DNA from 3 places in the Xanthobacter sp. genome. Region 2 is predicted to be linked to each of the others. Evidence: predicted binding sites of a transcription regulator. Region 2 holds the regulator's gene; each other region holds the start of a gene.
The links. The regulator LexA, encoded in region 2, represses DNA repair genes until DNA is damaged. The targets are predictions, from matches to a motif close to TGTTCNNNNTGTGTTCNG.
Positions count from the first base shown of each region.

Region 1: a site for LexA is predicted at 1,969-1,986, ahead of parE (DNA topoisomerase IV subunit B). Genes of this name have one in related genera too.
Region 3: a site for LexA is predicted at 3,348-3,365, ahead of uvrA (excinuclease ABC subunit UvrA). Genes of this name have one in related genera too.

Region 1 is NZ_JAYRPE010000023.1:24,447-34,566, reverse strand. It holds gene ACE3QW_RS09535 (YoaK family protein) at 1-100, opposite strand, end outside; gene recJ (single-stranded-DNA-specific exonuclease RecJ) at 111-1,898, opposite strand; gene parE (DNA topoisomerase IV subunit B) at 2,100-4,169, shown strand; gene ACE3QW_RS09520 (hypothetical protein) at 4,272-4,574, shown strand; gene ACE3QW_RS09515 (MFS transporter) at 4,606-5,775, opposite strand; gene ACE3QW_RS09510 (DEAD/DEAH box helicase) at 6,115-7,704, shown strand; gene ACE3QW_RS09505 (TfoX/Sxy family protein) at 7,778-8,272, opposite strand; gene ACE3QW_RS09500 (ATP12 family chaperone protein) at 8,323-9,093, opposite strand; gene ACE3QW_RS09495 (HAD-IA family hydrolase) at 9,106-9,825, opposite strand; gene ACE3QW_RS09490 (hypothetical protein) at 9,822-10,120, opposite strand, start outside.
Region 2 is NZ_JAYRPE010000041.1:77,050-87,169, forward strand. It holds gene ACE3QW_RS13060 (aminodeoxychorismate/anthranilate synthase component II) at 10-642, shown strand; gene trpD (anthranilate phosphoribosyltransferase) at 663-1,697, shown strand; gene trpC (indole-3-glycerol phosphate synthase TrpC) at 1,694-2,485, shown strand; gene ACE3QW_RS13075 (DUF2147 domain-containing protein) at 2,575-2,988, shown strand; gene moaC (cyclic pyranopterin monophosphate synthase MoaC) at 3,106-3,591, shown strand; gene glp (gephyrin-like molybdotransferase Glp) at 3,647-4,861, shown strand; gene lexA (transcriptional repressor LexA) at 5,020-5,730, shown strand; gene ACE3QW_RS13095 (ComEC/Rec2 family competence protein) at 5,851-8,025, opposite strand; gene gltX (glutamate--tRNA ligase) at 8,262-9,677, shown strand; gene ACE3QW_RS13105 (sulfurtransferase TusA family protein) at 9,674-9,913, shown strand; gene ACE3QW_RS13110 (M20 aminoacylase family protein) at 10,008-10,120, opposite strand, start outside.
Region 3 is NZ_JAYRPE010000046.1:8,993-19,112, reverse strand. It holds gene uvrA (excinuclease ABC subunit UvrA) at 1-3,087, opposite strand, end outside; gene ssb (single-stranded DNA-binding protein) at 3,530-4,093, shown strand; gene gyrA (DNA gyrase subunit A) at 4,431-7,190, shown strand; gene ACE3QW_RS14055 (LysE family translocator) at 7,230-7,841, shown strand; gene recQ (DNA helicase RecQ) at 7,897-9,714, shown strand; gene ACE3QW_RS14045 (ATP-binding protein) at 9,895-10,120, opposite strand, start outside.

The DNA of each region.
Region 1 (10,120 bases), on a different contig from region 2:
CGGTCACATGGGCCGCGAACAGCCCGCCGAGCGCGACGAAGCCCGCCGCATCCACGAAGCCGGCGTTGAAGCAGAGGAGGACGGCGAGCAGGACCTTCACAGCGGCGACCTCATCCGGCCTCGGCCACATCGCGGATGCGCAACGCCACGCGCGTCTCGCCCTGCCAGGTGTCGATGTCGAGGCACCCGGCCACATGCAGATTGCGCCCGCGCCCGGCCAAGAGCGCCCGGCCCAGCGGCTCCTCGGCGCAGCGGAAGGCGGTGGCCTTCAATGTCGTGCCGTCCGGCGAGGAGATGCGGGCGCGCACATGGCCGGCGCCGAAGCTCTCGACATAGCTGATGCGGTGGCCGGGAAAGGCGAACACCGGCTCGGGATTGCCGGCGCCGAACGGGCCGGCGCGGGAAACGGTCTCCACCATGTCCACCGTTGCCCCGCGCGCGGTCAGCGCGCCGTCGATGGAAAGGGTACCCTCGGCGCGGGCGCGCTCCACGTCCGGCGCGAGGCGCTGCTCCAGCTCCGCGCGCAGGGCACCGAGCTGGCGGCGCTCCACCGTGAGGCCGGCCGCCATGGCATGGCCGCCGCCCTTCACCAGAAGCCCGCTCTCCACCGCCCCGCGCACCGCCCGGCCGATGTCCACGCCGGGAATGGAGCGGCCGGAGCCGGTGCCGGTCTCGCCATTGAAGGCGATGGCGAAGGCCGGGCGCTGAAAGCGCTCCTTCAGCCGCGCCGCGACAAGGCCGACGACGCCGGGGTGCCAGCCCTCGCCGCTCACCACCACCACGGCGCCCTCCTCCGAGATGCCGAGCGCCGCCTGCGCCTCGGCCTCTGCGGCGGCGAGGATGGCGCGTTCCACCTCCTGCCGCTCGGCGTTGAGGCGATCCAGCTCGGCGGCGATGCCGCGCGCCTCGGCGGGGTCTTGCGTCAGCAGCAGGCGCGCGCCCAGCGTCGCCTCGCCGATGCGCCCGCCGGCATTGATGCGCGGGCCGATGAGAAAGCCGAGATGGAAGGGCCGGGGCGGCCCGTCGAGCCGCGCCGCGTCCATCAGCGCGGTGAGGCCGATGCGGGTGCGCCGGCGCATGGCGAGGAGCCCCTTCGCCACGAAGGCGCGGTTGAGGCCAATGAGCGGCACCACATCCGCCACCGTCGCCAGCGCCACGATGTCGAGGGCTTCCAGCAGGTCCGGCGCGGGCCGCTCGGCATTGAAATGCCCGCTCTGGCGCAGCGCCCGCACGAGGCCCACCGCGACGACGAAGGCGAGCCCGGCCGCGCAGACATGGCCGAGGCCGGAGAGGTCGTCCTCCCGGTTCGGGTTCACGATGGCGGTGGCGGGCGGCAGGGTCTCCCCCGCCTGATGGTGGTCGATGACCACCACATCCATGCCGAGCCGTTTCGCGGCCTCCAGCGGTTCGAGGGAGGTCGTGCCGCAATCCACCGTCACCAGCAGGGTCACGCCGCGCGCGGCGAGCTGCTCGATGGCCGGCACGTTCGGCCCGTAGCCCTCGAAGATGCGGTCGGGAATGTGGAAGAAGGGATCCAGCCCGCCGGCCTGGAGCACGCCCACCGTGAGGGCGGTGGAGCAGGCGCCGTCCACGTCATAGTCGCCGAACACCGCCACCTGCTCGCCGGTCGTAACCGCGCGGGCGAGGCGCGCCACGGCGGCGGGCATGTCGGTGAGCGTGTCGGGATCGGGCAGCAGGGTGCGGATGGAGGGGTCGAGATAGCGCTCCACCTCGTCCAGCTGCACGTTGCGGGCGGCCAATACGCGGGCCAGAAGCTCGCTGATGCCGAAGCGCTGGGCCATGGCCAGCGCCGTCTGCCCCCCGCGCACGTCCAGCCGCTCCCGCCAGGTGCGGCCGGTGGCGGAGCGGGCGACGTCGAGGAAGAGGCGATTCGGCACGGCGATGTTCACGCGCGCATGAAGCCAGAGGAGAGGCGCGGCGTCGAGCACGGGCCGGGCATGGCTCAATTGTTGCCATTCTGTTCCCCTCGCCCTCCGGCTCTGTCACTATGGGGAAATCAGGGGCCGCGGCGCCGTCCCGATTCGCGCCGGCCCTGCCGTTCTGCTATCTGGCGCCCAAACCTCCGACCTCAGAGACCCATGTCCGACAGCGATAATTCCGACGATCTCTTCGCCGCCCGCCCGCGCGGTGCCAGCAAGTCGCCTGCGCGGGAATCGACCGGCAGGGAGAGCGCGCGCGGCAAGGCCGCCGTCGTGCCCGCCATGGCGGGCGATTATACCGCCGCCCATATCGAGGTGCTGGAAGGGCTGGAGCCGGTGCGGCGCCGCCCGGGCATGTATATCGGCGGCACCGATTCCAAGGCGCTGCACCACCTCTTCGCCGAAGTGGTGGACAATTCGATGGACGAGGCCGTGGCCGGCCACGCCACCTTCATCGAAGTGCAGCTCGGCGCCGACGGCTACCTCACCGTCTCGGACAATGGCCGCGGCATCCCGGTGGAGGAGCACCCCAAGTTTCCTGGCAAGTCGGCGCTGGAGGTCATCATGACCACGCTGCACGCCGGCGGTAAGTTCGACAGCAAGGTCTACGAGACCTCCGGCGGCCTGCACGGCGTCGGCGTCTCGGTGGTCAACGCGCTCTCCGACGACCTGGAGGTGGAGATCGCGCGCAACCAGACCCTCTATCGCCAGAGCTTCTCCAAGGGCGTGCCGCAGGGGCCGCTCAAGGAAGTCGGCCGCATCACCAACCGGCGCGGCACCCGCGTGCGCTTCCATCCCGATCCGGAAATCTTCGGCGCCGGCGCGCATTTCGAGCCGGCCCGCGTGTTCCGCATGGCCCGCTCCAAGGCGTACCTGTTCGGCGGCGTGGAAATCCGCTGGTCGTGCGATCCCGAGCTGCTGAAGGCCGGCGAGAACATCCCGGAGAAGACGGTCTTCCGCTTCCCCGGCGGCCTGAAGGACTATCTGGCGGCGGACCTCGAAGGCAACACGCTGGTCCACCCGGACATCTTCTCCGGCCGCATCCAGAAGACCGGCGGCCACGGCTCGGTGGAATGGGCGGTGGCGTGGGTGGCGGATGCCGACGGCAGCATCTCCTCCTACTGCAACACCATCCCCACCCCCGACGGCGGCACCCATGAGAACGGCCTCAAGGCGGTTCTGCTCAAGGGCCTGAAGGACTATTCGGAGCGCGCCGGACAGGGCAAGCGCGGCTCCGTCATCACCGGCGACGACGTGATCACCGGCTGCGCCGCCATGCTCTCCGTGTTCGTGCGCGAGCCGGAATTCCAGGGCCAGACCAAGGACCGCCTCGCCACCGCCGAGGCCGCCCGCATCGTCGAGCAGGCGCTGCGCGACCCGTTCGACCACTGGCTCGCGGCCAATCCGGTGCAGGCCTCGCGTCTGCTCGACCATGTGATCGACCGCGCCGAGGAGCGGCTGCGCCGCAAGCAGGAGAAGGAGGTCTCCCGCAAGACCGCCGTGCGCAAGCTGCGCCTGCCCGGCAAGCTCGCCGACTGCTCCAACACCGAGGCGGCCGGCTCCGAGATCTTCATCGTCGAGGGCGACTCGGCCGGTGGCTCGGCCAAGCAGGCGCGGGACCGCAAGACGCAGGCCGTGCTGCCTTTGCGCGGCAAGATCCTCAACGTCGCCAACGCCACCCGCGACAAGCTCGCCGCCAACCAGCAGCTCGCCGATCTCGGCCAGGCGCTGGGCTGCGGCACGCTCGCCCACTACCGCGAGACGGACCTTCGCTACGAGAAGGTCATCATCATGACCGACGCCGACGTGGACGGGGCGCACATCGCCTCCCTCCTCGTCACCTATTTCTTCCGCCAGATGCCGAAGCTGATCGAGGAGGGCCACCTCTTCCTCGCCGTGCCGCCGCTCTACCGCATCACGCAGGGGGCCAAGACCCTCTATGCGCGCGACGACGCCCACCGCGAGCGGCTGCTGAAGAAGGAATTCAACGGCAAGGGCAAGGTGGACGTCGGCCGCTTCAAGGGCCTCGGCGAGATGATGCCGGCGCAGCTCAAGGAAACCACCATGGACCCGAAGACGCGCACCCTTCAGCGCGTCTCCGTGGAGGACGCCGAGCGCGCCGCCACCGTGGATCTCGTGGAGCGTCTCATGGGCAACAAGCCCGAAGCCCGCTTCGCCTTCATCTCCGAGCGCGCCGCCTTCGCCGGCGAGGAGATGCTGGACATCTGAGCCGGCGGGGGCGCCGGGCGATTAACGCCGCCATCGCGGCACCGGAGGGGGAAGATCATGGGGGACGGGAAGAACGTACCGCGCGCGGGGCGCGGCGTGCGGATGACTCTGGCTACTGGCCTTGCGCTTGCGACGCTGCTGCCGGGGGCGGCGCGGGCGCAGTCGTTCGGCAATGACGAGCAGTCCTGCGTCTCTTATGGCTATTGGGCGGTGTCCGTCATCTATCTGGCGGCGAGCCAGGGCTGCGACTGGAGGCGCGCCAACGAATTGATCGACCCCATGCGCCACACCAAATGGTGCATGGGCCAGTCGGCGCAATCCATGTCCAGGGCGCCGCAGGTCCACCGCAACGGCGTCACCGCCCGCTGCGCCAAGCAGGGCGCGTCGGTGAGGATCAACATCTGACGGGAGCCGCCGCCCTCACGAGGTCCGCATCTCAAAGCGTCTCGGGGGGTGAAATCTGGCCCCGCCTCGGCTGGAGCAGCCCGGCGGGGCCGGCGAGCAGCAGCATGCCGATGCCGGCGGTGATGAACATGGCCACCACCCCGGCAAAACCCGCCGCCTGCGTCAGCCCCAGCGCGCCCAACGCCTGGCCGATGAAGAAGGAGGAGGCGAACAGCGCCAGCGCCGATCCGCGCGCCTCGGGAGCCAGTTCCGTGGCGAGGATCTGCAGCACGTTGTGGATCATGTAGAAGGCGAAGCCCGCCCCGGCGAAGATCGCCGCCATGAGCACCAGCCCATGGGCGCGGGTGGCGAGAATGAGCAGCACGCCCACCCCCGCCGCGCCCCAGCGCACCATGCCGCTGAGGCCGAGATAGCGCACCAGCAGCGGCACGGCGAAGGTATAGACGGCGCCGCCGATGGCGAAGGCCGCGAGCGCGATGCCGGCCTCCTTGGCGTTGCCGATGCCCTGATGGACCATCAGCGGCGCCACCAGCGGAAACACGCCGAAGCTCAGCGCCCCCTCGATCGCGACCACGCCGTAGACCTTGATGGACAACGGATTGCGCAGCACCAGCCCATAGCGGGCGATGGAGGCGGCGAAGGACAATGGCTTGCGCTCGCCCTCCTCCGTCAGGCCGAAGGTGGTGGCGAGCGCCGCCAGCGCCGCGACGGCGAGGGCGCACCAGAACACCTCGCGCCACCCCACCAGCTCGGCGATGAAGCCGGCCAGCGCCGAACCGGAGAGCTGGCCCAGCACCAAAGCGAGCAGCACGCGGCTGAGGGCCAGAGGCCGGCGTTCGAACGGCACCCGGTCGCCCACCGTCGCCAGCACCACCGGAATGATGCCGCCGGCGAAGGCGCCGCAGAAGACGCGGGAGGCGAGCAGCATCTCGTGGCTGGTCGCCGTGGCCGAGACCACGAGGCCGATGGAGAGCATGGCGAGGTTCACGCGGATGAGCCGCACCTTGCCCACCGCATCGCCGATGGGGCCGAACACCAGCTGCATCAGCGCATAGGGAAAGGTGAAGGCGCTGGCGAGCATCGCCACCTGCTGCAACGTCACCTGAAGCTCGCTCGCCAGGATGTTCAGCATGGGATCGACGACGCGCATGGAAAACGCGCTCGCGAACGCCGCGAGGCCGAGGACGAGGAGGAAAGGCATGGGATCCGGAACGGCGACAGGAATGCCATCCGTGCGGCGTCGGCCGGATCGGGTCAACCCGACGAGACCGCATGGGTGCAGCGCACACTCATTCGCCGCGCGCATGGCGACTGCCCGCAAAGCGTGCATTTCCGCGCCACCGCCGGAAGAACGGCGCTTTATGCCCTCCGAATCGGCGAGACCGGGCGGAAAACATTGACACGGCGCATCATTTTCTTATGTTGCTATGCGTCGTCCGAGATATGTCGAATCCAAGCGCGCCGACCGACGACCACTCGTCTGACCCCGTACGGCACGGGACGTTCGATCAGCGGCGCGCCGCCGCATCCAAAAGATGCAATGTCATTTTCCGAGCTCGGCCTGAGCGATAAGGTTCTCGCGGCTGTCGCCGATACTGGCTACACGACCCCGACCCCCATCCAGGCCCAGGCCATCCCCCATGTTCTCGCGCGCCGGGATGTTCTCGGCCTCGCGCAGACAGGTACCGGCAAGACCGCCGCCTTCACGCTCCCCATGCTGACGCTGCTGGAGCAGGGCCGCGCCCGTGCCCGCATGCCGCGCACTCTCATCCTGGAACCCACCCGCGAGCTCGCGGCCCAGGTGGAAGAGAATTTCACGCGCTACGGCAAGTATAGCAAGCTCAACGTCGCCCTGCTCATTGGCGGCGTTTCCTTCGGCGACCAGGACACCAAGCTCGTTCGCGGCGTGGATGTGCTGATCGCCACCCCCGGCCGCCTGCTCGACCATGTGGAGCGCGGCCGCCTGCTCCTCTCCGGCATCGAAGTGCTCGTCATCGACGAGGCCGACCGCATGCTGGACATGGGCTTCATCCCGGACATCGAGCGCATCTGCAAGCTCGTGCCCTTCACCCGCCAGACGCTGTTCTTCTCGGCCACCATGCCGCCGGAGATCCAGCGCCTCGTCTCGCAATTCCTCTCCAACCCGGTTCGGGTGGAGGTCTCCAAGCCCGCGTCCACCGCTACCACGGTGACGCAGGAACTGGTCGCCTCCGGCCGCGAGGACTACGAGAAGCGCGACGTCCTGCGGGAGCTGATCCGAGGCTGCGAGAATTTGCAGAACGGCATCATCTTCTGCAACCGCAAGCGCGACGTGGCGGTGCTCCACCGCTCGCTGCAGAAGCACGGCTTCAATGCCGTCGCCCTGCACGGCGATATGGACCAGCACGCCCGCATCAAGGCGCTGGACGAGTTCCGCAACGGCGAGGCGACACTGCTGGTTGCCTCCGACGTGGCCGCACGCGGCCTCGACATTCCGGCGGTGAGCCACGTCTTCAACTATGACGTGCCGCACCACGCCGAGGATTACGTCCACCGCATCGGCCGCACCGGCCGCGCCGGCCGCGCCGGCACGGCCTACACCATGGTCACGCACCTCGATGCCAAGTCCCTCTCGGCCATCGAGAAGCTGATCGGCAATCCGATCCCCTGGCATGGCGCGCCCCTGGGCGACGCCCCGCCGGCCTCCGAGCGCCGCGGGCGCGAGGATGGCCGTCTGCGCGGCAAGCGCCGCATGGACAAGGAGCCCCGCGAGGGCCGTGGTGATCGCGAAGGTCGCGGCGAGCGCGAGCCGCGCCGTGAGCGCGAGCCCCGGGCCGAAGGTGCGGAGCGTGCCGAGCGTCAGCCGCGGGCTGAACGGGCGGAGCGTCCCGAACGCGCCGATCGTCCCGAGCGCACGGAGCGTCCCGAGCGCACCGAACGTCCCGAGCGTCAGGAGCGGGAACGCGCCGCGCGTCCGGAACGGAGTGCCGAGCGTGGCGACCGCCCCGAGCGCAACCGCCGTCCCGCCCGCGAGGATGCTGCCGAGGCACGTCCCCCGCGCCGCGAGCGGGCGCCCGCCAACGAGCCGGCGGACATGTCCCACCTCCCCGCCTTCCTTCTGCGCCCCGTGCGTGTGAAGGCCGGCGCGTGATGGCAGGCTGAAGTCTGCGCCGACCTCCGGGCCGGCGCATCCTGTCAAATGTTCTGATGGATCAGCGCGCCGCTCAATCTTGGGCCGGCGCGCTTTTCTTTTTGGCGGCAGGCTTCTTCGCGGCCGCTCCGCCTGCCGGCTTCGGCTTTTTCGCAGACGCTCCGCCTGTCGGCTTCGCTTTGTTCGAAGACGCCCGGCCTGCCGGCTTCGCTTTGTTCGAAGACGCCCGGCCTGCCGGCCGGGCTTTGGCCTCGCTGGCCGCGTGCGCGACGAAGAGGGCGCGGCGGGCGAGGGCCGCGAGGTCGTCGGCATCGTCGAGTGCTGCCTCGGGCACCGACCAGTAGCCGCCCATGGTGCGCACGACGCCCTTGGCCTCGTAGCTGAAGGGGACCGAGCCCCGCCCCTTCAGATCCTCGGCGAGTGCCGCATCGGCCTTGAGGTAGAAGGCCTCACCCGCCCACAAGGCGAACATCAGCCCGTCCGCATAGAGCCCGGCCCCGCCGAACATGCGCTTCACCGCCACCGGGCCGAAGGCAGCGAAGAGATCGGCAATCGCGTCCTCGTCCATTCCCCCTCCCCGTTGCTTCGCTCAAACGCCGCGCGGGCTTGAAGGGCGGCTCAGCCCAGCGCCAGCACCTGCGCCGCCGCGTCCATCTCGGTGCGGCGGGCGGCGCGGCGGGCGGTGGCGAGTTCGTCCTCGCCCCATTGCTCGCGGTTGAAATCCTCGTCCACATGGGCCGCCGTCCACGCCGCGTCGGCGGAGAGCGCGCCCTCGGCCACCGCAAGGGCGAGGAGGGCCGAGCCGGTGAGCGTGGTGATGGAATGCACGGCCGCGAGGCGCAGCGGATCGGCCGGCACCAGCGCCCGCACCTTCGCCAGCGCCTCTTCCGGCTGCTTTACATGGGTGATGCCCTCGGCGAGGAAGAAGCGCGCGCCGTGGGTGGCGCCCATCCAGTCCAGCACGACATCCCAGTGCTTCGCCTGCCGGTCCAGCAGCTTCTGCGGGCCGTCGGCGCGATAGAACAACATGTCGGTGCCGGCGTAGTTCACCACCTCGTCCGCCACCGCCTGCGCCTCCGGCGTCACCCGGTCGAGGGCGACGTTGACGAGCCGAGTAAGTGGCATGCTGAAGGGGTCGATCTCGGTCTGCTGGGCCGCCCATTCGGCCGCCATGGCTTCCGCCAGCGCGCGGGTCGGCGCCTTCAGCAGGCCGCGCGCCGGGGTGCGCACCGGGCGGCCGTCGAGGAGGATGGTGAAACCGCCCTCCCCCTCGCCCACGCTGACTTCCTTGTAGAAGCGCTTGGGCAGAGGCGCCTTCTGGGCGGCGCGGGCGCGGGCGACGGGATCGCCCGGATCGCCGCTCTCCACATCTTCCAGGAACTCACGCATCTCGAGCTGTCCTCAGATCACGACGCGGCGGCGGGCCAGAAGCTCCGCGATGGCGTCGGGCACCTCGCGGAAATGCCGGACGATGCGGTCGGCGCCCGCCCGCTCCAGCGCCGGCGTCTCATGATAGCCCCAGGCGACGCCGAGCGCCGAGGCCCCGGCCTGCAGGGCCATGGAGATGTCGTAGGTGGTATCGCCGATCACCACCGTGTCCTCCGGCCGCGCACCAACCTCGCCCATGGCCTGGAACACCATGGCCGGATGGGGCTTGGACGGCGCATCGTCGGCGGTCTGGATGGTGGAGAACCAGCCTTCCATGCCCTGCACGGAGAGGATGCGGTTCACCCCCCGCCGCGACTTGCCGGTGACGATGCCGAGCACCACGTCCTCGCGCTGGCGCAGCCCCTCCAGCACCTCGCGGGCGCCGTCGAACATGGGCTCGGGGGCATCGGCATTCAGCATGCGGTTGAAGGCGACCTTGTAGGCATCGACCATCGCCTGAATGGGATAGGACGCATCCCCCTGCGACAGCACGGCGAACGCCTGCGGCAGCGAGAGCCCCACCACCGAGAGCAGCTTCTCCCGGTCGGGCACCGGCACGCCGTAGGCGGCGTGAACATCGTTCATGGCCGAGACGATCAGGTGCTGGCTGTCCACCAGCGTGCCGTCGCAATCGAACAGCACCAGCTTCAGGCCGGCGGCGGGGGAAGGATCGGTGTCGCCTGCTGCGCTCATTTCTGCGTCATCTGCTGGGTGGCGATATCATAAACCCATGTGGTGCCGGACGGATCGACGAAAAACACCTGCCGGAAGCCGCGCTGCTCGCACTGCTTGGGGAAGGGGCCGCCGACGATCAGCTCGGCCGCCTCCTTTGCCGGGAAGTTGAACTTGATGGTGAGGAGCGTCGCGTCGTTGCCGCCGGCCGTCACCGTGAGGTCGAGGCCGTTCTGGGCGAAGCTGTCCTGCTTGCTCTTGGCGAAGGCCCGGCGCGCGGCGGCATCCGCCGCCGGAGCCGCGACGGGGGTGTTCA
Region 2 (10,120 bases):
GAGTTCCAGATGTCCGCCACACAGGTTTCGGCCAATCCCTCCCCGAAGGTCACGCTGATCGATAATTACGACAGCTTCACCTACAACCTCGTCCATTACCTCGGCGAGCTCGGCGCCACCGTCACCGTCCACCGCAATGACAAGGTCAGCGTGGAGGAGGTGCTGGCCGAGAAGCCGGACGCCATCGTGCTGTCCCCCGGCCCCTGCACGCCCAACGAGGCGGGCATCTGCCTCGATCTCATCGCCAAGGCGGGGGACAAGGTGCCGCTGTTCGGCGTCTGCCTCGGCCATCAGGCCATCGGGCAGGTGTTCGGCGGCGACGTGGTGCGCGCGCCCTCCCCCATGCACGGCAAGATGAGCGAGATCCTGCACGAGGGCAAAAGCGTCTTCCGCGGCCTCAACCATTCCTTCCAGGCGACGCGCTATCATTCCCTGATCGTCGAGCGGGACACCCTGCCGGACGCGCTGGAGGTGACGGCCCACACCGAAGACGGCCTCATCATGGGCCTCGCCCACAAGAGCCTGCCCATCCACGGCGTGCAGTTCCACCCCGAGAGCATCGCCTCGGAGAATGGGCACGCGCTGATCCGCAATTTTCTCGAGATCGCCGCCGCCTTCAACGCTGAGAAGGCCAAGGGCTGAGACGGGGGCGAGGACACACCATGGACCAGTTCAAACCCCTGCTCGGCAAGGTGGCCACCGGCGCGAGCCTCAGCCGCGACGAGGCCGCCTTCGTGTTCGACCGCATGATGTCCGGCGAGGCGACGCCCTCCCAGATGGGCGCGCTGCTCATGGGCCTGCGCGTGCGCGGCGAGACGGTGGAGGAGATCGCCGGCGCGGTCTCCGTCATGCGCGCCAAGATGCTCACCGTGGACGCCCCCGACGAGGCGGTGGACGTGGTGGGCACCGGGGGCGATGCCTCCGGCTCCTACAACATCTCCACCTGCGCCAGCTTCATCGTCGCCGGCGCCGGCGTGCCGGTGGCGAAGCACGGCAACCGGGCGCTGTCCTCCAAGTCCGGCGCGGCGGATGTGCTCGCGGCGCTCGGTGTGCGGCTCGACCTTGATCCCGCCGGCATCTCCCGCTGCATCGGCGAGGCCGGCATCGGCTTCATGTTCGCCCCCTCCCACCATCCGGCCATGAAGCATGTGGGCCCGACACGGGTGGAGATGGGCACGCGCACCATCTTCAACCTGCTCGGCCCGCTCTCCAATCCGGCCGGCGTGAAGCGGCAGATGGTGGGCGTGTTCGCGAAATCCTGGATCGTGCCCCTGGCCGAGGTGCTGAAGGCGCTCGGCTCGGAAAAAGCATTCGTGGTCCACGGCTCGGACGGGCTGGACGAGATCACCATCTCCGGCGGCACCGACATCGCCGTGCTGGAAGACGGCCGCATCCACACCTTCACCCTCAATCCCGAGGACGTCGGCCTTGCCCGCGCCCCCGCCGAGGCGCTGAAGGGGGGCGATGCCGCCCACAATGCCGAAGCCCTGCGCGCCGTGCTGGACGGCGCCCCCGGCGCTTATCGCGACGTGGCGGTGCTGAACGCCGCCGCCGCCCTCGTGGTGGCCGGCCGCGCCAAGGACCTGACCGCCGGCGTCGGCATGGCGCAGACCAGCCTCGACACCGGCTCCGCCCGCGCGCGGCTGGAACGGCTCGTCACCCTTTCCGCCTCACTCGCCCCGGAGGCCGCGCAATGAGCGACATTCTCACCAAGATCGAGGCCTACAAGCGCGAGGAAATCGCCGCCGCCAAGAAGGCCCGGCCGCTCAACGAAATCGAGGCCGCCGCCCGATGCGCGCCCCGCGTGCGCCCCTTCGCCGGGGCCATTGAGCAGAGCCTGTCCGAAGGCCGCACCGCGCTCATCGCCGAGATCAAGAAGGCGAGCCCCTCCAAGGGCCTGATCCGCGCGGATTTCGACCCGCCCTCCCTCGCCCGCGCCTACCAGCGCGGCGGCGCCACCTGCCTCTCGGTGCTCACGGACACGCCCTCCTTCCAGGGCGCGCCGGACTATCTGAAGGCGGCCCGCACGGCGGTGAGCCTGCCGGTGCTGCGCAAGGATTTCATGTACGACACCTATCAGGTGGCGGAAGCCCGCGCCTGGGGGGCGGACTGCATCCTCATCATCATGGCCGGTGTGGATGATGCCCTCGCCCGCGACCTCGCCGACGCGGCGGCGGCGCACGGCATGGATGCCATCGTCGAGGTGCATGACGACGCAGAGCTGGACCGCGCGCTGGCGCTGCCCTGCCGGCTCATCGGCATCAACAACCGCAACCTGCGCACCTTCGAGACCACGCTGGAAACCTGCGAGCGCCTCGCCCCGCGCGTGCCGAAGGACCGCATCGTCATCGGCGAGAGCGGCATCTTCACCCCGCAGGATGTGGCCCGGCTGGCGCAGGTGGGCATCGGCACCATCCTGGTGGGCGAGAGCCTGATGCGGCAGGAGGATGTCGCCTCCGCGACCTGCCAGCTGTTGGCCACATAGGCCTCGCCACCCCGGCTTGCCGTATACGTGAAGTTACTCTTTAATACGTGAGGCGGCCCGCAAGAGGCCGCACGCAAGGGAGGAGCTTCATGAAGACGTTTGCGATTGCCGGCCTCGCCGCCCTTCTCGCCACGCCTGTTTTCGCCGCGGACCCGACCGGCCTGTGGCAGACCCCCACCCGCAGCGGGCAGGTGGAAATCTCCAAATGCGGCGCCAGCCTGTGCGGCCGCCTCATCTCCTCCGAGGGGCTGAAGGCCGATCCGGCGCTGAAGGACGTGAACAATTCCAACGCCTCGCTGCGCGGACGGGCGCTGAAGGGCCTCACCATCCTCACCGGCTTCTCCGGCGGCCCGCAGGAATGGAGCGGCGGCAGCATCTACAATGCCGAGGACGGCAAGACCTATTCCGGCACCATCACCATGGATGGTGACAACACGCTGAAGCTGCGCGGCTGCGTGGTGGTCCCGCTCTGCAAGACGCAGGTGTGGACCCGCCTGCGCTGACCTGAACCCAACCCGGCAACACTGCCTTTCCGCCGCATTGCTCCTGCGGCGGTGGACAGGCGCCGCCGCGGACGCCATCTTCCCCCCGACATCGAATCCGGGAAGACCGCGACGGCCATGGCCAGCCTCACCCATCTCGACGAACAGGGCGCCGCCCGCATGGTGGACGTGTCCGACAAGGACGCGACCACCCGCGAGGCGCTGGCCGAGGGGCAGGTGGTGATGGCGCGCGAGACGCTGGACCTCATCCTCTCCGGCAACGCCAAGAAGGGCGACGTGCTGGGCGTGGCGCGCATCGCCGGCATCATGGCCGCCAAGCGCACCCATGAGCTGATTCCCCTCTGCCATCCGCTGATGCTGACCAAGGTGGAGGTGGAGGTTTCCCCCGCCCCCGCATTGCCCGGCCTCCACGTCACGGCCCGCGCCAAGGTGACGGGCCAGACCGGCGTGGAGATGGAGGCGCTCACCGCCGTCTCCGTGGCCTGCCTCACCATCTACGACATGGCCAAGGCCGCCGACCGTGGCATGCGGATTGAAGGCATTCGCCTGCTGGAGAAATCCGGCGGCCGCAGCGGCCACTTCCGCGCCACCGACGCGGCCTGAGCCGGCCCGCCACCATGACAAGACCTGCGTTCAGGCAGAGTGAGGGAGCCGCGCCATGGCGCTCATGACCGTCGAGGAGGCCACCGCGCTCATCACGTCCGGCGTGTCTGCGCTCGGTGTGGAGGATGTGCCGGTGCAGGCCGCGGCCGGCCGTGTGCTGGCGCGCGATCTGGCGGCCCGCCGCACCCAGCCGCCGGCGGACATGTCGGCCATGGATGGCTATGCCGTGCGCGGCGCCGATATCGCGCAGACGCCCGCTCGCCTCGCCGTCATCGGCGAATCCGCCGCCGGCCGGCCCTTCGCTGGCACGGTGGGCGCCGGGCAGGCCGTGCGCATCTTCACCGGCGCCGTGGTGCCGGAAGGTACCGACACGGTGGTGATTCAGGAGAACGTCTCCCGCGAGGGCGACACCATCACCACCACGGCCCCGACCGCCGCGCTCCGCAACGTGCGCAAGCGCGGCTGCGATTTTTCCGCCGACGCGCCCGGCCTCTTCGCCGGCCGGCGGCTGACCGGCCGCGACATCATGCTGGCCGCCGCCATGGACCATGCGACCGTGCCGGTCGCCCGCCGCCCGCGCGTCGCGCTGCTCCAGACCGGGGACGAACTGGTGCTGCCGGGCCAGGGCACCGGCAACGACAGCGAAATCGTCGTCTCCAACGCCTTCGGCCTCGCGGAACTCGCCCGCCGCGCCGGCGCCGATGTGACCGACCTCGGCCTCATCAAGGACGACCTCGCCGCGATCCGCGCCGTGGTGGCGCGGGCACTCTCCGGCGAGTTCGATCTCGTCGTCTCCTCCGGCGGCGCCTCGGTGGGCGATCATGACCTGATGGCCCCGGCGCTGAAGGCGGAAGGGGTCGATCTCTCGGTCCACAAGATCGCGCTCAGGCCCGGCAAGCCGCTCATGTTCGGCCATCGCGGCACCGTGCGGGTGCTGGGGCTGCCGGGCAACCCGGTGTCGTCCCACGTCTGCGGGATGGTCTACCTGGTCCCCCTCATCCGCGCCCTGCAGGGCGATTCCCGCCCCGGCCCCGAGACCGTGCCGGCGCGCCTCGCGGCCGACCTGCCGCCCAATGACGTGCGGCGCGATTTCATGCGCGCCACCCTCGAGCGCCGGGCGGATGGCTCGATCCACGCCATCCCCTGCGCCTCGCAGGACAGCGCCATGCTGAGCATTCTTTCCGCCGCCGACTGCCTTCTGGTGCGCCCGCCTTTCGCCCCGGCGGGCCGCGTCGGAGACCCCTGCGAGATTATTCCCTTCGCGGATTGAGCCCTTAACGGAGCCTTCACCACTTGCGGAACACAAAAGGAACAGATAAAGACTGTTCATGATTTGTTTCGCGGCGCACCGGGCTGGATGCGCCTTGAATCGGGACCGGCCGAGAGCGCCTGTTCCGCGGCGGTGCGTGCAAGGAACGGGGCCAGGGAATGCTCACTCGGAAGCAATATGACCTTCTGCGCTTCATCCATGAGCGGCTGAAGGAGACCGGTGTTCCCCCCTCCTTCGACGAGATGAAGGAAGCGCTGGACCTGCGCTCCAAGTCCGGCATCCATCGCCTCATCACTGCTCTGGAAGAGCGTGGCTTCATCCGCCGCCTGCCCAATCGCGCCCGCGCGCTGGAGGTGGTCCGCCTGCCCGACAGCGTGGCGCCGGGTCTCGCCTCCGCCCGCTCCGCAGGCCGGGGCTTCTCGCCCTCGGTCATCGAGGGCAGCCTCGGCAAGGTCCGCCCCGTGGCGGAGGATGACGAGGCGGGACAGGTGGTCTCGGTGCCGGTCATGGGTCGCATCGCCGCCGGCTCGCCCATCTCCGCCATCCAGAGCCGCAGCCATACGCTGAACATCCCGCCCGAAATGCTGGGCTCCGGCGAGCATTTCGCCCTTGAGGTGCGCGGCGACAGCATGATCGAGGCCGGCATCCTCGACGGCGACACGGTGCTGATCCGCAAGTGCGATTCCGCCGACACCGGCGACATTATCGTCGCGCTGGTGGACGACGAGGAAGCCACCCTCAAGCGCCTGCGCAAGAAGGGGGCCTCCATCGCGCTGGAGGCCGCCAATCCGGCCTACGAGACCCGCATCTTCGGTCCCGACCGCGTGCGCATCCAGGGCCGCCTGATCGGCCTCATGCGCCGCTACTGATCCTTATTTCTCCCGCGGGAGATCCGGAACGGGGTGAGGGGCGCGGTGGTCCACGCTCAACGGGCGCCTGCGCTTTTTTGAAGGCGTTGCCCCTCACCCCGACGCCTGGCAATTGTCGTGTCAGGGAGCGGTGGCGTCGGTCTGCGGATCGCCCGCATCGACCGCCCCCCGCTCCGGTGCGAGGTCCGGCGGCAGCGGTGCCATCCAAGGCCGGGACACCGAGGGGCTGCGGCTCCGCTCGGCCACGAGGGCACCATCGCGCAGGGTGAAGGCGAGCGTTCCGGTCCGCGCGAGTTTTTCCGGCGTCAGCACCTCGGCCGGGCAGGCCCGGGGCGGGGCATCGCGGGTCACGACCATGCGGGCATTCAGGCAGTCCGCCTCCAGGCTCTCGGCGCGCCGGGAGACGGCGATGGTTCCGCCGCCGGGCAGCGGCGCGGTGCAGCCGAGCGGGTCGCACATGAAGGCGGAGGCGAGGTCCTTGGTGCCGGCCGTCCGGCGGTCGCCCTCCCGCGTCAGCCATTGCTCCACCACCAGCTTCTGGCCCGAGGCGCCGAGCACGGAGAGCCGTCCATCCGGCATCCGCACCGCCACCGTCTGCGCATCGGGCGCGATGAGGAGGTCCGGTTTCAGCGGCGTTCCCGCCACCAGCGCGGCGAGGCCGAGGGGCACCAGCGCCGCGAAGGTGAGCACGCCGCGCAGCAGGCAGAGGGCCAGCAGCGCGAGGGAGAGCCAGAGCAGCGTTCCGGCACCGACGAAGGCGGCGCGGATATCGGCCCCCGGCAGGGTCCCCACCCAGTCGGACACCGCCGTCATGATCTCGATGCCCCGCCCCATCACCGGCCAGGCGAGGTGGTCCCAGCCGAACGGCATCAGCAGCACGCCCGCAAGGCCCGCCGGCATGACAAGGAAGGAGACGGCCGGCATCGCCGCGAGATTGGCGAGAAGCCCATAGGGCGCCACCCGCTGGAAGTGGAAGATGCCGTAAGGCGCCGTCGCCAGCCCCGCCACCAGCGAGGTGAGCGCCGTGCCGGCCACCAGCACGGCCACCCAGGACAGCACGGCTCCGGCAACGCCATCCGGCCGGGGTATCGCCCGCAAAGGCTGGAGCCGTTCATAGGCGGCGACGAGAGCGAGGGTGGCGGCGAACGACATCTGCGTTCCCGGGTCCAGCGCCGCCTCCGGCGTCAGCGCCAGCACCACCACCGCCGCGACACCCACCGAGCGCAGCGACAGGGACGGCCGCCCCACCAGCACGCCGGCCAGCACCAGCCCCGTCATCACGAAGGAGCGCTGCGCCGGCACGTCGTTGCCCGACAGCACGAGATAGAAGGCGCTGCCCGACAGCGCGATCAGCGCCGCGAATGACTTGATGGGCCACGACAAAGCCAGCCCCGGCACCAGCGCCAGCAGGCCCCGCGCCAGCGCGAACAGGGTGCCGGCCACCAGCGCCATATGCAGGCCGGAGATGGAGAGGATGTGCGAGAGGCCGGACACCCGCATGCTCTCCTCCACCGCGCGCGGAATGCCGGAGCGGTCTCCGGCCACCAGCGCCACCGCCACCTCCGCCGGCACGCCGGAAAGCGAGGCGCGGATGCGGTCCGACAGGCTCTGGCGCACCCCGTCCAGCGCCATGGCGAGCCGCACGGACAAAGGCGGATCGCGCGGCGCCGCCGCCTTGGGCCGGCCGAGCCCGTATCCGATGGCGCCGATGCCCTGGAACCACGGCGTGCGGCCGAAATCATGGGCGCCCGGCATGGCCGGGCCGGAGGGCGGCAGCAATTGCGCCAGCTGGGTCACATGGCTGCCCACCGGCGGCGCCCACCCCTTGCGGAGCGAGAGGCGCACCAGCGCCGGCGCGTTTTTGAGCCCGCGCACGGCGTCGCCATCGAGCCGCAGCAGGATGCGGTCGCCCGTGGTCCGCCGCTCCACCCGCTCGATGAAGCCGGAGAGGCGCACCGGGGTCTTGGGCGGCACCACCATCTCATGGGCGATGAAAGCGGTGCGCACCCCGCCGGCCGCGAAGCCGGCCATGGTAGCGAGGAGCACCGCGGCGGCCCCGAACATCATCGGCCGCGCCCGCGCGCCCCAGGCCGCCGCCGCGAACAGGGCCACGAGGACGAGGCTCGCGGTGAGCGAAGGTTCGGTGGAGGCGCCGAAATAGAGCAGGATTCCGGCGGTGAAGGCGGCCGGCAGCCACAGGATCAGCCGGCCGGACGCCGCCTCGGCCACCACGTCATGGGCGATGCGGGCCTTCAGCGCGTCGGCGAGGCGTGAAAGCCCACGCGTGGAAAGCACCGGGAGCGCGCCCGCAGCTCCCCGTCCCCCTGCCCGCGCGCCGCCTGAAGCCCGCTCGTCCATCCCCGCCCGCCGGGGGCCGGGCTGGGTCGCGCCCGTCCCCACCCCATGTTCCTTGTGCCCCGCCTCTATGCTACACGGGCGCCTCCCGCGCGCCATGTGGTTCGGTTTGCGTTCCGCAGGGCCGCCCGCGCGTCTTCCGTCCAAGCGGACCCAATCCCGCCGAGCCCCGCCCGATGTCGCAGATCGTCACCCGCTTCGCCCCCTCGCCCACCGGCTTCCTGCATATCGGCGGGGCGCGCACGGCGCTGTTCAACTGGCTCTACGCCCGCCACACCGGCGGCAAGATGCTGCTGCGCATCGAGGACACGGACCGCCAGCGCTCCACCAAAGAGGCCATCGACGCCATCATCGAGGGGCTCTCCTGGCTCGGCATCGATTGGGAGGGCGAGCCCATCTACCAGTTTGCCCGCGCCGAGCGGCATCAGGCCGCGGTGGCGGAGATGCTGGCGAAGGGCAACGCCTATCGCTGCTACGCCACGCCCCAGGAGTTGGACGAGATGCGCGAGCTGGCCCGCAAGGAGGGCCGCCCGCCGCGCTATGACGGCCGCTGGCGCGACCGCGATCCCTCCGAGGCGCCGGCCGATCGCGCGCCCGTCATCCGCCTGCGCGCCCCGCAGGAGGGCGAAACGGTGATCGACGACATGGTGCAGGGCACCGTGACCTTCCCCAACAAGGACCTCGACGACCTCGTGCTGCTGCGGTCCGACGGCACGCCCACCTACATGCTGGCGGTGGTGGTGGACGACCACGACATGGGCGTCACCCACATCATCCGCGGCGACGACCACCTCACCAACGCCGCCCGCCAGACGCAGATCTATCGCGCGCTCGGCTGGGACGTGCCGCGCATGGCGCACATCCCGCTCATCCACGGGCCGGATGGCGCCAAGCTCTCCAAGCGCCACGGAGCGCTGGGCGTCGATGCCTATCGCGACATGGGCTATCTGCCGGCGGCACTGCGCAACTATCTCGTGCGCCTCGGCTGGAGCCACGGCGACCAGGAAGTGTTCTCCACCGACGAGATGGTCGAATTCTTCGACCTCGACAAGGTGGGCCGCTCGGCCGCGCGCTTCGACTTTGCCAAGCTGGAAAGCCTCAACGGCCACTACATGCGCGCCTCTAGCGATGCCGAGCTTTTGGCTGCCATCGACGCGCTCGTGCCCTACCTGCCGGATGCCGCGCACCGCCTGCCGCGCATGACGGACACCCGCCGCGCCCAGCTCGCTGCCGCCATGCCGGGGCTGAAGGAGCGGGCGAAGACGCTGGTCGAGCTGCTCGACAATGCCGAGTTCATCTTTGTCGAGCGGCCCATCCCGCTGGACGAGAAGGCGACCACGCTGCTCTCGCCCGAGGCCCGCGCCCATCTCGGCCGCCTCGTGCCGCTGCTGGAAGCCGTGGACTGGAGCGCCGCCGCCACCGAGGAGGTGGTGCGCCGCTATGCCGAGGCGCAAGGCGTGAAGCTCGGCGCCGTGGCCCAGCCGCTGCGCGCCGCGCTCACCGGCAAGTCCACCTCCCCGCCGGTGTTCGACGTGCTCGCCGTGCTCGGCCGCGAGGAGAGCCTCGGCCGGCTCCGGGATCAGGCGATTTGAAGCCGGCCGCCGTCACCGTCGCACTGGATCTGAAGGGGCTGAAATGCCCCCTGCCCGCCCTGCGCACCCGCAAGGCGCTGGCGCAGGCGGCGGCGGGCACCCGGCTCGTCGTCACCTGCACGGACCCCATGGCGGTGATCGACATTCCCCACCTCGCGCACGAGACGGGCGCGGTGCTGGAAAAGCAGGAGGTCGAGACCGGCCTCCTGACCTTCGTGCTGGTGAAGCCGGCCTGAGAGAGCTTTGCGCCGCACGGGCTTTTCGTGCGTCACGCTCAAGCGCCGCGCGGGCTTTTAGCGCGTCTCGCTCAGGCGCCGCGCGGGCTTGAACTCACGCCGTCAGCGGCAGCGCCCGCTCCACCAGCCGCACCCAATAGGACGCGCCGTAGGGAATGGCGGCGTCGGCAAAGTCGTACTGCGGATGATGCAGTCCGGCGGATGGGC
Region 3 (10,120 bases), on a different contig from region 2:
ACGCGGCGCATCGGAGGCTTCCGCCGAGGCGGCTTCTTCCATCACGACGGCAGGGGCGTCCGCCACGGAGGCCGGCGCTCCGTCCTCGGCCTCTTCCCCGGCGGTCGGACGGCGTGCGGCTTTTCCGCGCGCGGCCCCGGCCGGCTTGGCCTCCTTTTCAGCGGCCTTGTCGGCAAGCGCCTTCCGGCTGTCCGCGAACGGACGGCGGGCCAGCACCTCGGCGAGGAAGTGGCCGGTGTGGGAGCGCTTGTCCCGCGCCACCGTCTCGGGCGTGCCCGCCACCACGATCTCGCCGCCGCCGTCGCCGCCTTCGGGTCCGAGGTCGAGGATCCAGTCGGCGGTCTTGATGACTTCGAGATTGTGCTCGATCACCACCACCGAATTGCCCTGCTCCACCAGTTCGTGCAGCACCTCCAGCAGTTTTTTCACGTCGTGGAAGTGCAGGCCGGTGGTCGGCTCGTCCAGAATATAGAGGGTGCGTCCGGTGGCGCGGCGCGACAGCTCCTTGGAGAGCTTCACCCGCTGCGCCTCGCCGCCGGAGAGCGTGGTCGCCTGCTGGCCGACCTTCACATAATCGAGGCCGACGCGGTGCAGCGTCTCCAGCTTCTCGCGCACCGAGGGCACCGCCTTGAAGAATTGCGCGCCCTCTTCCACCGTCATGTCGAGCACGTCGGCGATGGACTTGTTCTTGAAGGTGACTTCCAGCGTCTCGCGATTGTAGCGCTTGCCCTTGCAGACGTCGCAGGTGACGTACACGTCCGGCAGGAAGTGCATCTCGATCTTGATGACGCCGTCGCCCTGGCAGGCCTCGCACCGCCCGCCCTTCACGTTGAAGGAGAAGCGCCCGGCGCCATAGCCCCGCGCCTTGGCCTCCGGCAGGCCGGCGAACCACTCGCGGATGGGGGTGAAGGCGCCGGTATAGGTCGCCGGGTTGGACCGCGGCGTCCGGCCGATGGGCGACTGGTCAATGTCGATGACCTTGTCGAGGTGTTCCAGCCCCTCCAGCTTGTCGAACGGGGCAGGGGCCTCCGAGGCGCCGTTTAGCCGGCGCGCGACCGCCTTGTAGAGCGTATCGATGAGCAGCGTGGACTTGCCGCCGCCCGACACGCCGGTGATGCAGGTGAACAGGCCGAGCGGGATTTCCGCCGTGACATTCTTCAGATTGTTGCCGCGCGCGCCCGAGAGCTTGAGCATGCGCTTGGGGTTCGGCTTGCGCCGCGCCGGCACGCCCACGCTCAACTCGCCGGTGAGATAGCGGCCGGTCAGGGAGGCGGGATTGGCGAGGATTTCCGCCGGCGTGCCCTGCGCCACGATCTTCCCGCCGTGAATGCCGGCGCCCGGCCCCACGTCCACCACATGGTCGGCGGCGAGGATGGCGTCCTCGTCGTGCTCCACCACGATCACCGTGTTGCCAAGGTCGCGCAGGTGCTTCAGCGTGCCGAGCAGCCGCTCATTGTCGCGCTGGTGGAGGCCGATGGAGGGCTCGTCCAGCACGTAGAGCACGCCGGTGAGGCCGGAGCCGATCTGCGAGGCGAGGCGGATGCGCTGGCTCTCGCCGCCGGAAAGCGTGCCCGAGGACCGCGCCAGCGTGAGGTATTCCAGCCCCACGTCCAAGAGGAAGCGCAGCCGCTCGCGGATCTCCTTCAGGATGCGCCCGGCGATCTCGTTCTGCTTGTCGGTGAGCTGGGCGGGCAGGCTCTCGAACCATCCGGCCGCGGCGCGCACCGAGAGCTCGCCGATCTCGCCGATGTGCCGCCCGGCGATCTTCACCGCCAGCGCCTCGGGCTTCAGCCGGTAGCCGTTACAGACCTTGCAGGGGACGGTGGAGAAGTATTTGGAAATCTCCTCCCGCGCCCAGTCGCTGTCGGTCTCCTTCCAGCGCCGGTCGAGGTTGCGCACCACGCCCTCGAAGGTCTTCGAGGTCTCGTAGGCGCGCATGCCGTCGTCATAGTGGAAGGTGATCTTCTCGGTCCCAGAGCCGAAGAGAAGCACGTCGCGCGCCTGCTCCGGCAGATCGGCGAAGGGGACATTCAGCTTGAAGTGGTAGTGCTTCGCCAGCGCATCCAGCGTCTGCCCGTAATAGGGTGAGGTGGACTTGGCCCAGGGGGCGATGGCGCCCTGCTTCAGCGAGCGGGCCTTGTCCGGCACCACGAGGTCCGGGTCGATGGTCTGCTCCACGCCGAGGCCGTCGCAGGCCGGGCAGGCGCCGAAGGGATTGTTGAAGGAGAACAGCCGCGGCTCGATCTCGGAAATCGTGAAGCCGGACACCGGGCAGGCGAACTTCTCGGAAAAGATGATGCGCCGCGGATCGCCCGCCGCATCCTTCTCGTCGGCGAACTCGGCCACAGCGATCCCGTCGGCGAGGCCGAGCGCGGTCTCGAAGCTGTCGGCGAGCCGCTGGGCGAGGTCCGCGCGCACCACGATGCGGTCCACCACCACGTCGATGTCGTGCTTGAACTTCTTGTCGAGGGCCGGCGCCTCGGCGATCTCATGGAAGGTGCCGTCGATTTTGACCCGCTGGAAGCCCTTCTTCATCCACTCGGCGAGTTCCTTGCGGTACTCGCCCTTGCGCCCGCGCACCACCGGCGCGAGCAGGAAGAGACGCGTGCCTTCCGGCAGCGCGAGGGTGCGGTCCACCATCTGCGAGACAGTCTGGCTCTCGATGGGCAGACCCGTGGCCGGGGAGTAGGGCACGCCGGTGCGCGCCCACAGAAGGCGCATGTAGTCGTAGATCTCGGTGACGGTGCCGACCGTGGAGCGTGGATTCTTCGAGGTGGTCTTCTGCTCGATGGAAATGGCCGGCGAGAGACCGTCGATCTGGTCCACGTCCGGCTTCTGCATCATCTCCAGGAACTGGCGGGCATAGGCGGAGAGGCTTTCCACATAGCGCCGCTGGCCTTCCGCATAGATGGTGTCGAAGGCGAGCGAGCTTTTGCCCGAGCCGGACAGGCCGGTGAACACCACCAGACTGTCGCGGGGGATTTCGAGGTCCACGTTCTTGAGATTGTGCTCGCGCGCGCCGCGCACCGAGAGGGTACGGGCATCGCGGCGCGGGATGGGACGCGGGGAGGCTGCGCGATCAGACATGGACATCCGCTGGCGCCTGCGGCGCAAAAAGGGGTCGGGGCCTGAGAAACGATCGTGCCGCCCTTGCAGCGGCGAGCACGCCAGCGGCCGAAAGCCGCGTAGCGCGCCGGGGAACGTGCTCATGAACTCTCGGAAATGTAGTGAACCTTGTGCGATGCGGAAGAGAACATAATACGAACTCCGAAGGGCGCCACCCAAAAAGAGCGGGGCGACTCGGATCGAGCGCGCCGATGCTCTTGCCAGTCTGGGGGAAGTCGGTTAGGAACACAACGTGAACATTTAAGCCATGAGCTGTTACGCACGGCGGCCAGCGGCGGTTCATCATGGGGATAAAGCCGCGTCGGGGGTCGCATGGCCCGGCGGGGACGGTAGGGTGCGGGATTCGCGGCGCGTCGCAATGGCGGCCTGCGGAACGGCGGAACACGGCACGAGGGAGAGCGGGATGGCCGGCAGCGTCAACAAGGTGATCCTGGTCGGCAATCTGGGCCGCGACCCGGAGGTCAAGTCGTTCCAGAACGGCGGCCGCGTCTGCAACCTGTCCATCGCCACGTCCGAGAACTGGCGCGACAAGGCCTCGGGCGAGCGCCGCGAGCGCACCGAGTGGCACCGGGTGGTGATCTTCAACGAGAACCTCGTGGGCGTCGCCGAGCGCTTCCTGAAGAAGGGCTCCAAGGTCTACATCGAGGGCCAGCTCGAGACCCGCAAGTATGAGAAGGACGGTCGCGAGACCTACACCACCGAGGTGGTGCTGCGGCCCTATCGCGGCGAGCTGACCCTGCTCGACGGCCGTGAGGGCGGCGGTGCCGGCTCCGGCGCGGACGAATATGGCGGTGGCTCCGACTTCGGCTCGGCCAGCCCCATGGGCGGCGGAGGCGGCAGCTTCGGCGGCTACAGCGGCGGCGGTTCCGGCGGTGGGCGCCGTCCGGCACCGGCTGGCGGCGGAATGGGCGGCAGTTCGGGTGGTGGACGCCCCGCGGCCGATCTCGACGACGAAATCCCGTTCTGAGGCGCGCCTTCGGCTTTGAGGGTGGGGCGCCGCGGCCGGTCTTGGTGCTGGCCGGCCTAGCTTTGTTGCTGATTGGCTCACGGAAAGTCGCCGCCTGCGCATGGCGCGGGCGGGCTTTTGTTGTGCCATTGCAGGCCCCGTTTCCGGCCGCTTCGGGCGGCGTTCGCGGGCCCATCTGACGCAAAACCGACAAATTGTCCGGCGACCTGCGAGATGGTCTGCATAACCCATTGATTTGTATAGTATAAATTTACGTCCGCCAGAGGGGTTTTGCTGGCGTCGCAGGGGTGAATCGGATAGAAGGAAGCACCTCACCAATCCATGCGAGTGCTGACTTTTGGCCGATTCCGAAACGCCGAAGACTGGTGGCGAGCCGCCGTCCGACATCCGGCCCGTTTCCATCACGGAGGAGCTGTCCCGCTCCTATCTCGATTATGCCATGAGCGTCATCGTCGCCCGGGCCCTGCCCGACGTGCGCGACGGCCTCAAGCCCGTGCATCGGCGCATCCTGTTCTCCATGCACGAGAACGGGTACGAGTGGAACAAGCAGTACCGCAAGTCGGCCCGCGTGGTCGGCGACGTGATCGGTAAATACCATCCCCACGGCGACCAGTCGGTCTATGACGCGCTGGTGCGCATGGCCCAGACCTTCGCCATGCGGCTCCCGCTGGTGGACGGCCAGGGCAATTTCGGCTCGGTGGACGGCGATGCCCCGGCGGCCATGCGATACACCGAGGTGCGCCTCGAGAAAGTGACCAACACCCTTCTCGATGACCTCGACAAGGAAACCTTCGATTTCCAGGAGAATTACGACAATTCCGAGCGGGAGCCGACCGTTCTCCCGGCCAAGTTCCCGAACCTCCTGGTCAATGGTGCCGGCGGCATCGCGGTCGGCATGGCCACCAACATCCCGCCGCACAATCTCGGCGAGATCATCGACGTCACCGTCGCGCTGCTGGACGACCCGCTGCTGGAGCCCGAGGCGCTGCTCGACCTGCTGCCCGGCCCGGACTTCCCCACCGGCGCGCTGATTCTCGGACGCACCGGCATCCGCCAGGCCTATCTCACCGGTCGCGGCTCCATCCTGATGCGCGCGAAAGTCGCCATCGAGAACATCCGCAAGGACCGCGAAGCCCTCATCGTCACCGAGATTCCCTATCAGGTGAACAAGGCGACGATGATCGAGAAGATCGCGGAGCTGGTGCGCGACAAGCGGGTGGAGGGCATCTCCGAGATCCGCGACGAGAGCGATCGCGACGGCATGCGGGTGGTCATCGAGATCAAGCGCGACGCCCAGGCCGACGTGGTGCTGAACAACCTCTACCGGCTCACGCTGCTGCAGACCTCCTTCGGCGTGAACATGGTGGCGCTCTCCGGCGGCAAGCCGGGCCTGCTCACCCTGCACGACGTGCTGATCGCCTTCATCGCCTTCCGCGAGGAGGTCATCAGCCGGCGCACCAAATTCCTGCTGCGCAAGGCGCGCGACCGGGCGCACGTGTTGGTGGGCCTCGCCATCGCCGTCGCCAACATCGACGAGGTGATCCGCCTCATCCGCACCGCGCCGGACCCGGCGAGTGCCCGCGAATCCCTGATGGGCCGCGACTGGCCGGCTAAGGACATGGCGCCGCTCATCGCCCTCATCGCCGATCCGCGCCACAAGCTGAAGGAAGACGGCACGTATCGTCTCTCCGAGGTGCAGGCCCGCGCCATCCTCGACCTCAGGCTCCAGCGGCTCACCGCTCTCGGCCGCGATGAAATCGCCGACGAGCTGGACAAGCTCGCCGCCGAGATCGCCGATTATCTCGAAATCCTCGCCAGCCGGCCGCGTATGCGGGCGATCATCCGGGACGAGCTTCTCGCCATCAAGGCGGAGTTCGGCACGCCCCGGAAGACCGAGATCGTCGAGGGCTTCGGCGATCTGGAAGACGAGGATCTGATCCAGCGCGAGGAAATGGTCGTCACCGTTTCCCACGCCGGCTACATCAAGCGCGTGCCGCTCTCCACCTATCGGGCGCAGCGGCGCGGCGGCAAGGGCCGCTCGGCCATGCAGACGCGGGACGAGGATTTCGTCACCCGCCTGTTCGTGGCCTCGACCCACGCGCCGGTGCTGTTCTTCTCCTCCAAGGGGCAGGTCTACAAGATGAAGGTGTGGCGCCTGCCGCTGGCGGCGCCGCAGGCCCGCGGCAAGGCCCTCATCAACATCCTGCCGCTGGAGCAGGACGAGCGCATCACGTCCGTCGTTCTCCTGCCGGAGGACGAGGGCGAGAACCAGCGCCTGCAGATCATGTTCGCCACCACCGGCGGCACTGTGCGGCGCAATGCGCTCACCGATTTCCAGCAGGTGAACCGCAACGGCAAGATCGCCATGAAGCTCGCCGAGGGCGAGGCCATCGCGGATGTCGGCCTGTGCACGGAGGAGGACGACGTGCTCCTCACCACGGCGGCCGGCGCCTGCATCCGCTTCCCCGCCACCGAGGTGCGCCTGTTCAAGGGCCGCGACAGCGTGGGCGTGCGCGGCATCCGGCTGGAGGATGGCGACAGCGTCATCTCCATGGCCATCATCCGCCATGTGGATGCCGATGCCGAGCAGCGGCTCGCCTACATCAAGATGCGCCGCGCCCTGCGCGGCGAGGCGGGCGAGAGCGCCGAGGTGGAGCAGGAGGAGGGCGCGAGCGGCTCCGGCCAGCTCAGCCAGGAGCGCTACGCCGAGATGGGCGCGAAGGAGCAGTTCATCCTTACCGTGTCCGAGAACGGCTACGGCAAGCGCACCTCGTCCTACGAATATCGTGTCACCGGGCGTGGCGGTAAGGGCATCGTCGCCATGGCGGTGAACGAGCGCAACGGCCGGCTCGTCGCCTCCTTCCCCGTGGAGGATGCCGACCAGATCATGCTCGTCACCGACGGCGGCCAGCTCATCCGCTGCCCCGTGGATGGCATCCGCATCGTCGGCCGCGCCAGCCAGGGCGTCATCGTGTTCGACACGGCGGAAGGCGAGCGCGTGGTCTCGGTGGAGCACATCAGCGAGGACACCGGCGCCGAGGGCGAGGCGGGCGAAGGCGGCGCGGAAGCCGCCGGAGACGACACGCCGGAGGCCTGATCCCGCGAGCGGGTGCCTTCGGCCGGAGGAGCGCAAGTGATGATCTCGGCCGAAAGCCTCGCCCTGTTCGTGCTCGCCTGCATCGCCCTGGGGGCGACGCCGGGGCCGAACGTGGCGCTCATCGTCGGCACCAGCCTCAAGCATGGGCGACAGGCGGGCATTCTCACCGCCATGGGCGTCAATGTGGGCCTTATCGCCCAATTGGCTCTGGTTGCGGGGGGCCTCGCTTATGTGGTGGAAGCCTTCTCCCGCCACTTCGATCTCGTGCGCTATGCCGGCGCCGCCTACCTCGTTTGGCTCGCCGTGATGCAGTGGCGCAGTGCCGGCAAGGCGGTGGACGCGCCCACACCTTCCGCCCATGCCGCCTTCGGACGCGGGCTCGCGGTGGCCTTCGCCAATCCCAAGACGCTCCTGTTCCACGCGGCGTTCCTACCGCAATTCGTCACCAACACGGCTGATCCCGTGCCGCAGATCGCGCTTCTGGCGGCGATCTTCGCGGTCATCGCGCTGGTGGGCGACATGCTGTGGGCGGTGGTGGCAGACAAGGCGCGCGCCGCGCTGAAGGGTCGCTTCACGCTGGTGGCGGACCGCGTGTCCGCCGGCATCCTCGTCGGCGGTGCGGCCCTGCTGCTTGCGGCGGGGCGTCGATAGGCAAGCGCGGCTCCATCCCGCATTGCCCGGCGAGGGCAGGGGGCTATAAGGCCCCATGCTCGCTACCCTTCATGATTCCGCTCCGCTTGAGGTCCTGCGCCACGTCTTTGGCTACGAGGCGTTCCGCGGGCGGCAGCGGGATATCGTGGAGCATGTGGTCGCCGGGGGCGATGCCCTTGTGCTCATGCCCACGGGCGGCGGAAAATCCCTGTGTTATCAGGTGCCGGCCCTGGTGCGGCCGGGCACGGGCATCGTGGTCTCGCCGCTGATCGCGCTGATGCACGATCAGGTGCAGGCGCTGCGCCAGCTCGGCGTGAAGGCGGCCATGCTCAATTCGTCGCTTGCCCCCGGCGAGGGGCGGCAGGTGGAGCGGGCGCTCGCCATGGGCGACCTCGACCTCCTTTACGTGGCGCCCGAGCGGCTGCTGACGGACGGCTTCCTCCATCTGCTGGACGGCGCGCGCATCTCTCTGTTCGCCATCGACGAGGCCCATTGCGTCTCCCAGTGGGGGCACGATTTTCGGCCCGAATATCGCCAGCTCACCATTCTGCACGAGCGCTATCCCGGCGTGCCGCGCATGGCGCTCACCGCCACGGCCGACGGGCCGACCCGCCGGGAGATCGTGGAGCGGCTGAATCTGGAGGAGGGGCAGGTGTTCCTGTCCTCCTTCGACCGGCCGAACATCCGCTACCGCATCGCGCCGAAGGCCAATCCCCGCGTGCAGCTGAAGGCCTTCCTCGACGCCCATGATGGCGAGGCGGGCATCATCTATTGCATGAGCCGGGCGAAGGTGGAGGCGACCGCCGAGATGCTCTCCACCGAGGGCCGCACGGCGCTGCCCTATCATGCCGGCCTCGACGCCGACACGCGCGCCCGCCACCAGGACCGCTTCCTGAAGGAGGAAGGCGTGGTGATGGTGGCGACCATCGCCTTCGGCATGGGCATCGACAAGCCGGACGTGCGCTTCGTCGTCCATCTCGACCTGCCGAAAAGCATCGAGGCCTATTATCAGGAAACCGGCCGCGCCGGCCGCGACGGCCTGCCCTCCGAGACGCTGCTGCTGTACGGCGTGGAGGACGTGGCCAAGCTGATCCAGTTCGTGGACGGCTCGGATGCACCCGAGGCAAGGAAGCGGGTGGAGCGCAGCAAGCTCGATGCGCTGCTGGGGCTCGCCGAGACCGCCTCCTGCCGGCGGCAGGTGCTGCTGAAATATTTCGAGGAAGACCTGCCGCAACCGTGCGGCAATTGCGATACCTGCCTCGATCCGCCCCGCACCTTCGACGGCACCGAGGCCGCGCAGAAGCTGCTCTCCTGCGTCTACCGCACCGGGGAGCGGTTCGGCGCCGGCCATGTCATCGACGTGCTGCGCGGCGAGGCCAACGACAAGGTGACCAAGTTCGGCCACGACAAGCTCTCCACCTTCGGCATCGGCGGCAATTTCTCGCGCGATGAATGGCGGGCCGTGGTCCGCCAGCTGGTGGCCATGGGCTATCTCTGGGTGGATGTGGAGGGCCACGGCAGCCTCGGCCTCACCGAGAAATGCCGCCCCGTGCTGCGCGGCGAGGAGCGGGTGGAGCTGAAGGCCGAGGCGCGCCCCCGCGCCGCCCGCGTCACCGGCGGCGGGCGCGGCCCCTCCGCCGCTCTGGCCGATCCGGCGGACGAGGCCCTGTTCCAGAAATTGAAGAAGCTCAGGCTGGAGCTGGCTAGGGCGCAGGGCGTGCCGCCCTACGTCATCTTCCACGACACCACCTTGATGGCCATCGCCGAACTGAAGCCCACCTCCATGAAGGCGCTGGGCATGATCTCCGGCATCGGCGAGGCCAAGCTGATGCGCTATGGCCAGCAATTCCTGGCGGTCATCGCCGAGGGGTGAGGCCAAGATCTCCCTTCCCTCCAAGATCTCCCCTCGCCCCTTGCGGGAGAGGGGGTGGGGGGTGAGGGGATGGTCGGTTCAGGGAAGTGTTGGGACAAAGGGCGCCATACCCTTCGCCCCAGCCCTCTCCCGCGAGGGGAGAGGGGGCACGGCAGAGGTCGTCCGACGCAGGCCGCCGCCTTACGCCGCCTTCAGCGCCACGCCCAGCCGTCCGGCGAGGTCCTGCACGAACTGGTAGGCGGTGCGGCCGGAGCGGGCGCCACGGGTGGTGGCCCATTCGAGCGCCTTCGGCCGCCACTCCTCCTCCGTCGCCGGAATGCCGTGGTGCTCCACATAGGCGGCGACCATGGCGAGGTATTCGTCCTGGCTGCACTTGTGGAAGCCGAGCCACAGGCCGAACCGGTCG